One region of the Micromonospora sp. CNZ280 genome, then DNA from elsewhere that is predicted to be linked to it. Evidence: riboswitches for the same ligand, from Rfam matches in the RefSeq annotation. Region 1 holds a riboswitch; the other holds the start of a gene.
The links. Region 1 has a riboswitch for S-adenosylmethionine ahead of FHX32_RS07155 (aminotransferase class V-fold PLP-dependent enzyme). Riboswitches for the same ligand answer to the same signal wherever they lie in the genome.
Positions count from the first base shown of each region.

Region 1 (5,230 bases):
CCGAGGCGGCCGACCCGATCGACCGGGCGATGCGTAACAGCGGCACGCTGATCCGCCGCGCGGTCACCCTGATCGAGGACGAGGAGTCGGTGCCCGAGCCGATGCCGGACGCGGTCAAGCACCTCGCCGAGTCGGTCCGCCTGCTCAAGCACGAGTTCGCCAACAACGAGGAGCCGGAGAAGGCCCGGGAATGCGCGCTGCGCGCGGTCAGCGAGGCCGGCCGGGCGTACGCCCAGGGGGTCGGTTTCTCCGGCAGCGTGGTGATCGCCCAGGTGCGCACCACCGCCAGTGATCTGATGGTGGCCTCCGGGATCGGCCAGGAGGACGCGAACCGGTTGATCCGGCAGTCCTTCGGCGACCTGGAGCGGCCCACCGGCGAGAGCGCGCCGGAGACCGCCCCGAAGCCGCCGACCGCCCCGCCGGTGGGCTGAACCCGCCGGGTGCCGATCCCGGCGCGGCCGGTCAGTCGAGGGCGGCCAGCGCGGCGAGCAGCGTGTCCACGTGCTCGGCGGTGCTGCCCAGGCCGATGCTGGCGCGCAGCGCGGTCGGCGGAAGGTCGCGCCGGCCGCTGCGGTTCGCCGCCTCGGTGAGCAGCCGGCGGGCCAGCGGGTGGGCGCAGAACAGGCCGTCCCGGACGCCGATGGCGTGCTCGCGGGCCAGTTCCGCCGCCACCGCCGACGAGTCCCGGCCGGCCACCACGAACGACACGATGCCCACCCGGGGCGCGTCCGGGCCGAAGGTGCGCAGCTCCACCACGTGCGGCAGGGCGGCGATCCCGTCCCGGAGCCGGGCCAGCAGCTCCTGCTCGCGGTCGTGCAGCGCGGCCCGGTCGGCGCCGTCGAGCGCCGCGCAGACCGCCGCCAGCGCCACCGCGCCGAGCAGGTTCGGGGTGCCCGCCTCGTGCCGCGCCGGGCCGGTCGCCCACCGTACGTCGTGGGTGGCCGCCCCGACGTGGCTGGTCGCGCCCCCGCCCGCCAGGTACGGCGATGCGGCGTCCAGCCAGTCGGCCCGGCCGATCAGCACCCCGGCGCCGAACGGCGCGTACAGCTTGTGCCCGGAGACGGCCAGGTAGTCCACGTCGAGGGCGAGCAGGTCGACCGGGGTGTGCGGGGCGAGCTGCGCGGCGTCCACCGCGATCCGGGCGTGGTGCCGCCGGGCCACCCGGGCCAGTTCGGCCACCGGCCAGCGTTCCCCGGTCACGTTGCTCGCCCCGGTCACCGCGACCAGCACCGGTACGCCGGGACTGGCGTCGCGGCGCAGCTCGCCGAGGGCGGCGTCCAGCGCGCGTACCGCCTCGCCCGGAGAGCCGGGCACCGGCAGCCGGACCGAGCCGCGCGGCCAGGGCAGCAGGTTGGCGTGGTGCTCGGCGGCGAAGGAGACCACCGTGGTGCCGGCCGGCAGCGCCCGGGCCAGCAGGTTCAGCGCGTCGGTGGTGTTGCGGGTGAAGACCACGTGGTCGTCGGCGCGGGCGCCGAAGAAGTCGCCGACGGTCTGCCGGGCCCGCTCGTAGGCGAGCGTGCAGCGCCGCGACAGCGCCCCGGCGCCGCGGTGCACGCTGGCGTACCAGGGCAGCAGCTCGGCCACCGCGTCGGCCGCGGCCCGCGCGCACGGCGCGGTGGCCGCGTAGTCCAGGTTGATCTCGCCGGGCACGCCGAGCACGTCGAGCCCGGCCGGGGGCGCGGTGCGGGCGCGGTGCGACGGGGGTACGAGGGTGATGGTCATGGCACGACCTCCGGGTCCAGGGACCCCGGGGCGGGCGCAGGGCGGGGTCCGCGCTTGCCCGGCGCGCGGATCGGGCCGGGCCCGGTCATCACCCGGGGCACCCCACCGCGAACCTCGACGAGGGTTGCCGGCCAGCAAGCCGGGGCTTGACGCTGGCACTCGTGACCTGACCGCAGCATAGCGGCCGCCGATGCGACCGGAACAGCGGGCCGGGGGTGACTACGCTGACCGCATGGCCGACACCCCGCCCGGCGGTCCCCGACCGCCGTCGCCCACCGCGCCCGCCGTCGCCGTCGTGCCCGCCGGCGCTCCCGCGATGCCGGGCCGCCGGCTGGGCTGGCGGCGGATCCTCGTGCTGGTCGGGGTGTTCCTGCTGATCACCGCCTGCGCGATCTACATGGTGTCGGTGCTGAACGACGAACTCGGCATCGAGGCGTTGCTGATCGGCGTGGCCGCGGCGATCCTGCCGGTCCCGGTGCTGGTGGCCTGCTTCCTCTGGCTCGACCGGTACGAACCGGAACCGCTCAAGTACCTGGTCTTCTGCTTCGCCTGGGGTGCGTTCGTCTCCACCGCCGCCTCACTGGAGGTCAACGGGTTCGCGGCCGGCGTGTTCGCCGAGATGGGCCTGCCGACCGCGCTCACCGCGGTGCTGGTGGCGCCGTTCATCGAGGAGTTGACCAAGGCGCTCGGGCCGATCCTGCTGCTGGTGTTCCGGCGCCGGGAGTGGTCCGGCATCACCGACGGCCTGGTCTACTGCGGGCTCTCCGCGGTCGGCTTCGCCATGGTGGAGAACATCCTCTACCTGGGCGGCTACGGCTACGCGTCGGGCGTGGACCGGTACGGCCCGGCGACCGGCGCGCAGCAGGTGATCGCGATCTTCATCGTCCGGATCCTGCTCTTCGGCTTCGCCCACCCGCTGTTCACCTCGATGACCGGGGTCGGCCTGGGCATCGCCGCCCGGACGGCGGACCGGCGGGTCCGGTTCCTCGCCCCGGTTGCCGGCCTGCTGCTGGCGATGATGCTGCACGGCACCTGGAACCTGCTGCCGACCCTCACCCAGGCCACCGGCCAGGCACTGATCATGCTGTACGGCTTCATCGGCGTGATGGTGCCGATCTTCTTCGGCATGGTCGGGCTGGCGGTGTGGCTGCGTGCCTGGGAGGGGCGGCTCACCGAGCGCACCCTGCCCGACTACGTCCGGGCCGGCTGGCTCACCCCGCCCGAGGTGGCCGCGCTGAGCAGTCTCGGGCGCCGGCACGCGGCCCGGGTGTGGGCCCGCCGGGTGGGCGGCGACGCCGGGGTGAAGGCGATGCGCGGCTACCAGTTCGCGGCGACCCGGTTGGCGCTGCTGCGCGACGGGGCGCTGCGTGGGCTGGACCGCCGGCCGGTGGACAGGGAACGGACGGCACGGGAGGAACGGGAGCTGCTGGACGCGATCACCGCGTACCGCTCGTTCTTCGTGGGGAGGGATCCGCAGGCGCCGGCCGGGATCTGGGACGGGCAGCGCTACCACCTGCGCTTCCCGGACGGCTCGCAGCGGCCGGTGGAGGCGCCCGACGAGCCGGTGGTGCCGATCCCGGTGGTGCTGGCCCCGCCACCGCCGCCGGTCTTCCCGGCCGGCTACGGCTGGCCCGGCCCGCGCCCGGCCGCGCCCTGGCCACCCGGGCACCCCTGACGCCGGATGCCCCGCGCGGTGCCCGCACCCCGGGCCGGCGCCGCGCCGGTCAGCTCATCAGGCTGGTGAGGAAGTCACCGAAGCCCTGGAACATCGCCATCAGCCCCGCCCCGATCGACTTGAACATCTCCGCCGCGCCCTCCGGCCGGAACGCCATGAAGTAGATCAGGAACGCGACGAAGCCCCAGAGCAACACCTTCTTCACGAGTACCGGCATCGTCCCTCCCCAGGGCCGGTGGTGCGGCTGGCTTCCCGGCGGGGAGCGGTGCAAACGAGGCCGGCCGCGTCGGCGACGGGACGGCGTGTCAGCGAGGGCGGCGGCGTGCCGGCCGGACCGGGTGGCGGCGGGCGGACGCGGGCCGGATCAGAGGTAGAGACCGGTGGAGTCGTTCTCCACCCGCTCGGCGGCGACGGCGTGCACGTCGCGCTCGCGCAGCAGCACGTACCCGCGGCCGTGCAGTTCGACCTCCGAGCGGTCGTCGGGGTCGAAGAGCACCCGGTCGCCGGAGACGATGGAGCGGACGTTCGGCCCCACCCCGACCGCGGTCGCCCAGGCCAGGCGCTTGCCCACGGCGGCCGTCGCCGGGATCACGATGCCGGCGGTGGAGCGGCGCTCGCCCTCGCTCCCCTCCATCCGCACCAGCACCCGGTCGTGCAGCAGCCGGATCGGCAGGCCGGAGTCGAGATTCTTGTCGGCGGTCACGCCGCAGACGGTACCGTGTCCGGGTTGACCGGCGGCCGGTGGTTACGCCGCCCGGCGCCGGGGCACCGGGTGGCGGAACTGCCCTACGGTGACATGGTCAGGCGTATCCTGTGCGACCTGACACCGTGGACGGGCCGGTTCTCATGCCAGGAGGTGCGCTTGAGCCGCTTCGAGCGGGTACGCGGACGGCTGCGTCGCGCGTACGAGTCGGGACGCGAATCGGTGCGCTCCAGCCGGACCAGGTCCGCGGCGGTTCCCGAGCCGGCCGAGGTGGCCACCCCGGCCGCTCCCGGGCCGGCGGCCCCGGTGACGGCGACGGTGGTCGGGGCGGAGCCGCCGGCCGCCATGCACAACTCGACCTCCAGCCGCGACGACGCGGACGTGCCGCACGCGCTGCGGATCGCCGCCGCCTGGTCCTGGCGGCTGATCGTGATCGGCGTCGTGGCCTGGGCGCTGCTCAAGATCGTCGGCACCATCCGGATCGTGATCATCCCGCTCGCGGTCGCCCTGCTGCTCTCCGCGCTCCTCGCGCCCGCGGTCGGCTGGCTGCTGCGGGCCCGCCTGCCCCGGTCACTGGCGACCGCGGTGGTGCTGGTCGGCGGCCTGGCCGCGGTGATCGGCACGCTGACCCTGGTGGTGAACGAGTTCATCCAGGGCGTGCCGGAGCTCAGCGAGAAGTCCTCGGAGGGCGTCCGGCAGATCCAGAACTGGTTGAAGACGGGCCCGCTGCACCTCTCCGACGGGCAACTCGACCGCTACATCGACGAGGGTCAGCGGTGGATCAACAACAACACCGAGAAGTTCACCAGCGGCGCGCTCTCCACCGCGGCAACCCTGGCTGAGGTGCTCACCGGCACCCTGCTGGTGCTCTTCGCCACCTTCTTCTTCCTCCGCGACGGCAACCGGATCTGGCGTTTCCTGGTCCGGCTGCTGCCGGTGGCGGCGCGCTGGAAGGTCGACGACGCGGGTCGCGCGGCCTGGTCGACGCTGGTCGCCTACGTACGGGCGACGGTGCTGGTCGCCTTCATCGACGCGGTCGGCATCGGCATCTTCCTCGTCATCTTCGACATCCCGTTCGCCTTCCCGCTCGCCGCGCTGGTGTTCCTCGGCGCGTTCATCCCGATCGTCGG
Region 1 covers NZ_JAAOYP010000001.1:1,502,441-1,507,670, reverse strand. Annotated here, with positions in the region: gene FHX32_RS07160 (FUSC family protein) at 1-431, shown strand, start outside; gene FHX32_RS07155 (aminotransferase class V-fold PLP-dependent enzyme) at 463-1,722, opposite strand; SAM riboswitch class IV at 1,768-1,889, opposite strand; gene FHX32_RS07150 (PrsW family intramembrane metalloprotease) at 1,913-3,397, shown strand; gene FHX32_RS07145 (hypothetical protein) at 3,447-3,614, opposite strand; gene FHX32_RS07140 (GroES family chaperonin) at 3,762-4,100, opposite strand; gene FHX32_RS07135 (AI-2E family transporter) at 4,194-5,230, shown strand, end outside.

Region 2 (5,230 bases), on a different contig from region 1:
AGCGGCATTCTGCTCTGCCGCCGGCCGCAGGCGTTTCAGGCATCACGGCCCGTTGAGCGCGTTCTTCCGAACTGGTGGTGCGGCGAGTAAGGCGCCGTGCCACTAGAGGACTTGGGCGAGGAAGCGTTGCAGTCGGGGGTGCTCGGCTGATTCGAAGATGGCAGCCGGAGAGCCCGCCTCCAGCACCACGCCCCGGTCCATGAACGCGACGGTGTCGGCCACCTCACGGGCGAAGCCCATCTCGTGGGTGACCACCACCATCGTCATGCCGCCCGCGGACAGCTCCGCCATCAGCGACAGCACGCCCTTGACCAGTTCGGGGTCCAGCGCCGAGGTCGCCTCGTCGAAGAGCATCACCTGCGGTTGCAGCGCGAGCGCGCGGGCGATGGCTACCCGTTGCTGCTGCCCGCCGGAGAGCTGCGCCGGCCGGGCGTCGGCCTTCGCGGCGAGCCCCACCCGGTCCAGCTGGTGCCGGGCCACCGCCACGGCCTCCTCCTCGGAGAGCTTGCGGAGCCGCCGCAGCGCGAGGGTGACGTTGCGCAGGACGCTCATGTGCGGGAAGAGGTTGAACTGCTGGAACACCATGCCGATCCGTTGCCGGAGCTGGTCCGGGTCGTCCCGGAGGACGCTGCGGCCGTCGAGCAGCACGTCGCCGCGGTCCGGCTCGATCAGGCGGTTGATCGTCCGCAGCAGGGTGGACTTGCCGGAGCCGGACGGGCCAATCACACATGCGGTCCCGCCGCGGGCCACATCCAGGTCCGCGCCACGGAGCACCCGGTTGGGTCCGAAGGCGAGGTGCACGTCGCGGACGCTCACGCTGACCGAGGTGTTCATCGCGGCCCCCCTTCCCCCGCGCTCTGTAGCGCAAGGTCATCGTCTTCACCGGCCGGGACGGCCGGGCGCCCGTGCCGAAGGCGGCGGTCGATCCAGTTGACCGCGTGGGTCAGCGGCACCGTCAGCACCAGGTAGAAGAGTCCGGCCAGCAGCAGCGCCGACTGGTTACCGGTGTTCGCCGCGTAGTCCTGCCCGATCCGGAACAGCTCCCGCTGGCTGGCCAGCAGGCCCAGGAAGTACACCAGGCTGGAGTCCTTGATCAGCGCGATCAGCTGGTTCACCCACGCTGGCAGCACGCGACGCACGCCCTGCGGGATGATGACGACCCGCATCGCCTCACCCCAGGAGAAGCCGAGGGCGCGGGCACCCTCCAGTTGCGCGGCCTCCACGGACTGGATGCCAGAGCGGAAGATCTCCCCGATGTACGCCGCCGCGATCAGCGACAGCGCGAGGATCCCGAGCGGGTAGGGGTTCGGGCCCCAGATCTCCATGCCGAGCGGCGCGAGGCCGACGCCGATCAGCAGGATCGTCGCCGCCGCCGGCAGGCCGCGGAACACGTCGGTGTAGACGCGGGCCGGCCAGCGCAACCAGCGGGTACGCGAGATGCCGGCGACCGCCAGCAGCATGCCCAGCACCGAGCCGAGCAGGGCGGCGGAGACCGCCAGGATCAGCGTGTTGGGCAGCCCGACGGTCAGCATCTCGGGCAGCGCCTCGCGCATGGAGTCCCAGTCGAAGAAGGTCTCCCACAACGTGCTCAACGGATCCATCGTTCGCTTCTCCTACCGCCCCGCTCGCTCGTTCGTCCTGTTAAGAGGGGCCCTTCCAGCTCGCCAGGCATTGCGAAGGGGCCCGTACTTGTCAGCCGACCGCGACCGTGCCGCTACCCGGCTTGAATTCGACGGGGATCGGCCGACCCGGGTAGTACTGCTCCTGCAGCCGCGCCCAGGTGCCGTCGGCGATCACCTGGTCGAGCGCCTTGTCCAGGGCCTCGCGCAGCGCGTCGTTCTCCTTGGCGAAGGCGTACGCGGTCGGGGCCGGGCTGAGCTCCTTGGCCGCCACGCTGATCTTGCCGCCGCTCTCGGCCGCCGACTTCTCGCCGATCTCGGCGGGGGCGATCCAGGCGTCCGCGGTGCCGGCCTTGAGCTGGTTGATCGCGCCGTTGTAGTCCGGCACGCGGACCGGGTTGAGGCCCTCGCGGGTGGCGTAGTCGTCTTGGACGGTGCCCTGCACGACGACCACGCGCTTGCCCTTGAGCTGGTCGAAGCTGGTGATGGTGGAGCCGGTCGGGACGTCGAGTCCGAAGTAGCCGAAGTCGTAGCCGTTGCCGAAGTCGACGGTCTTCTTCCGTGCCTCGGTGATGGTGATCGAGGAACTGCCAACGTCGAACTTGCGGTTGGCGACCTGCGACAGCAGCGCGGAGAAGTCGGTGCCGACGAACTCCACCTTCAGGCCGACCTTGGCCGCGGCCGCGACCAGCAGGTCGTTGTCGAAGCCGGTGAACGTCCCGTCCTTCAGGTAGACGTTCGGCGGTGCGTCGGTGAGCGTGCCGGCGCGCAGCACGCCGGGCTGAAGCAGGTTGTAGGGGTTGTCGGCCGCGCCGGCGGCGTCGTCACCGCAGGCGGTGAGCGCGGTGGTGCCGAGGACGGCGGCGACGGTGAGGGCAGCGGCCCGGGTCAAGGCAGACGTGAATCGCACAGGAGTCTCCGAGGTGGTGCGGGCGACGCGCACGGGCGTGCAACGCCGACGGTGCGCCCGGTGGGCGTACCGCTGGGGTAAATCCGAGGGAAGGGAAGCGGCGCGGTCAGCTACACGCGGCGCTGCAGATCCGCATCATGTCGACGTGGCGGCGCCGGGTCAGGGCCGGCAGTGGGGCGTCGATGCGAACGGACACAGCTCTCCTCCAGGCCGGTGCTTGACCTGGGTCCAGGCCACGCTTGCACCGGAGCCTGCTCCGGTGCCTGGTCCTCACCCGGGGCACCCCTACGTGGACGAGGGTTGCCGGCCAGCAAGCCGGGGCTTGACGCTGGCGCTCATGACCTGACGCCGAGGCTAGCAGGGCGTGACGGTGCGCCGTCCAGCCGTTATGACCACCCTCACGTGCCGCCGTACCGCGGGTTCACACCAGGCCGGCGACGGCGGCTATCGCGGTGATGGCGACCGCCACCTGCTCGGCGCGTGGACCGTCGACCGGCCACGAGCCGTCCGGACGCTGCGTGGCGGTGAGCCGCCGGACCACAGCGGGAAACACCGGATGGTCCGGGGGCAGCAACGCCGTCCGCAGTGCCCATCCGGCGCGGGCGACGTCGGCCGGCGGCGCGTCGAGCAGCCGCCGCGCCAGGATGTCCAGCCCTTGGTCCGCGTCCGCACGCAGCCCCACCGCCCACAGCAGGGCGGCGGCGAGCCAGGTGGTGGTGAGGCACGATGGCCAGGCACCTGAGGCCTCGACGCCCTCGCGCACCGCCCGGGCGGCCCGGCCGGCCGCCTCGGGTCGGTCCAGGACCGCCAGGCACCAGCCGACGTTGGCAGGTAGGTGGAGTGGGTCCGGCGACGGTAGGCGTCCAGCATCCACCGCCGAGCGCACCGTGCCGTCTGGCGCGACCAGCGCGGCGAGCCCATCGACGCACCGGTCAACCCGTGAGCTGTACTGCAGGTCCAACTCGATGATCTGGGCGAGCCGTTCGCACGTTGCCGCCACGGAGGGGGCACCGGTCGACCAGGGTGCGGGGAAACCACCCTCGGGCGACTGGTCGGCGAACAACGCGTCCGCCACGTCCAGCGGCGTTGGCCACACCCCGGTCAGCACCGTCGCCAGTCGGTGCCCGTCTGGCTCGTCACCGTGCGCGATCACCCACTCGACTGCTGCACCAGTGTCGATCACGAGCCAAACCTAACAAGATCCGGAGCCGAGCTGAGGCACAGCCTTCTTCCATGCCTGGCGGCGGACCCGGTCGGCGGCGTCGGTGGCCCAGGCGACCACGTGGAGCGCATCAGCGCAGCCGACGGCGTTCGGGCAGCATCGAGCTGCCCGACTTCCCGTGGGAGGAGGTGCGGACGCTGCTGTGGCGGCCCGGTGACCCGGACATCCGGATCTTGCGACACCGGCTACGACGCCGCCCGGCTGGTCTGGCTGCTGTCCGACTTGCCCATGCGCTCCTGGTCGGCCGATCCGCTCGGACCGGGTCCTACGATTTCCCATGCCGCATCCGGCGGCGCGACTGATCCGAGCCGCCCGGGCGGGAGCTGGTCAGGATCAGGGGAGCCGTCGCGACCGCGACCGGTTGGGTCAGCGTCACTGAACGAGCCGATCCTCAATAAAATACATGCGCTTCAGGATCTTCCCTTCCTTGCTTTTGTTGTAACTGTGGTATTTCTTCTCCGGGTCGGCGTCCGACCAGGTTATTGATGCGATGAGATCGTTTTTGTGGTGCTCTAGTCGATCCGTATTCAGGTAACTTTCATCAGGCTGCCAGTCTCGTGGCAGGTCGTCGCTCTCCCTGTAGAAGTACATGTAGAAAACCCTGCTCTTGGTTCCCGTTCCTTGGACTTCTCCCTCAATCCGGTGATTCTTACCGTATTTTTCAACCAGTTCTTTCAGTTCTACCAGATCCTTGGGCTTCCCCCTGAGATGTGGACACCCTGAGACTGGATGTTGGTCCAGAGGAAGGGGTGTCCCGTTGGGGCGTCCATCGAAGTACACGGAAGAGTTCCGGCGTGACGCGGTTGACCTGGTCCGTTCGTCGCAGCGGCCTATCAACCAGGTGGCGCGTGAGCTCGGGATGAGTCACGAGACGCTGCGCAACTGGGTCCGCGCCGCCGAACGCCAGACCAAGGCCGCCGAGCCCGTCTCGGGTGGGGACGGGCTGTCGGTGGCCGACAAGGACGCCGAGATCGCCCGCCTGCGGCGTGAGAACGCGGAGTTGCGGCAGGAGAAGGAGATCCTGCGCAAGGCAGCCGCCTATTTCGCGAAGGAGATGGATCGGTGACCAGCCGCTTCCGGTTCATCTCCGCCCACCGTGCCACGTTCGGCGTCAAGCGGCTGTGCCGGATCCTGGCGGTGTCCCGCTCCGGGTTCTACCGCTGGACGGCAAGCGAGCCGGCCCGGCAGGCTCGCGCCGCCGACGAGGATGCCCTCGCCGAGCAAATCACCAGGATTCACGCCGACTCCGGTGGCACCTACGGATCCCCTCGGGTGACCGTCGAGCTGCACGAGCGGGGTGTGCGGGTCAACCGCAAACGGGTCGAGCGGATCATGCGGCAACGGGATGTCGTGGGTCGGCACCTGCGCCGCCGCAAACGGACCACGATCCCGGATCCTGCCGTCCCGCCGGCGCCGGACCTGATCGGCCGGGACTTCACCGCCACCGCACCGGACCAGCGGTGGTGCGGCGACATCACC
Region 2 covers NZ_JAAOYP010000004.1:440,619-445,848, reverse strand. Annotated here, with positions in the region: gene FHX32_RS29205 (amino acid ABC transporter ATP-binding protein) at 103-834, opposite strand; gene FHX32_RS29200 (amino acid ABC transporter permease) at 831-1,601, opposite strand; gene FHX32_RS29195 (ABC transporter substrate-binding protein) at 1,693-2,529, opposite strand; SAM riboswitch class IV at 2,760-2,872, opposite strand; gene FHX32_RS29190 (prenyltransferase/squalene oxidase repeat-containing protein) at 2,951-3,712, opposite strand; gene FHX32_RS29185 (transposase) at 3,722-4,030, opposite strand; gene FHX32_RS29180 (hypothetical protein) at 4,124-4,531, opposite strand; one part of gene FHX32_RS29175 (IS3 family transposase) at 4,509-4,740, shown strand; one part of gene FHX32_RS29175 (IS3 family transposase) at 4,740-5,230, shown strand, end outside.
Region 2: another riboswitch for S-adenosylmethionine. It lies ahead of FHX32_RS29195 (ABC transporter substrate-binding protein); the one in region 1 lies ahead of FHX32_RS07155 (aminotransferase class V-fold PLP-dependent enzyme).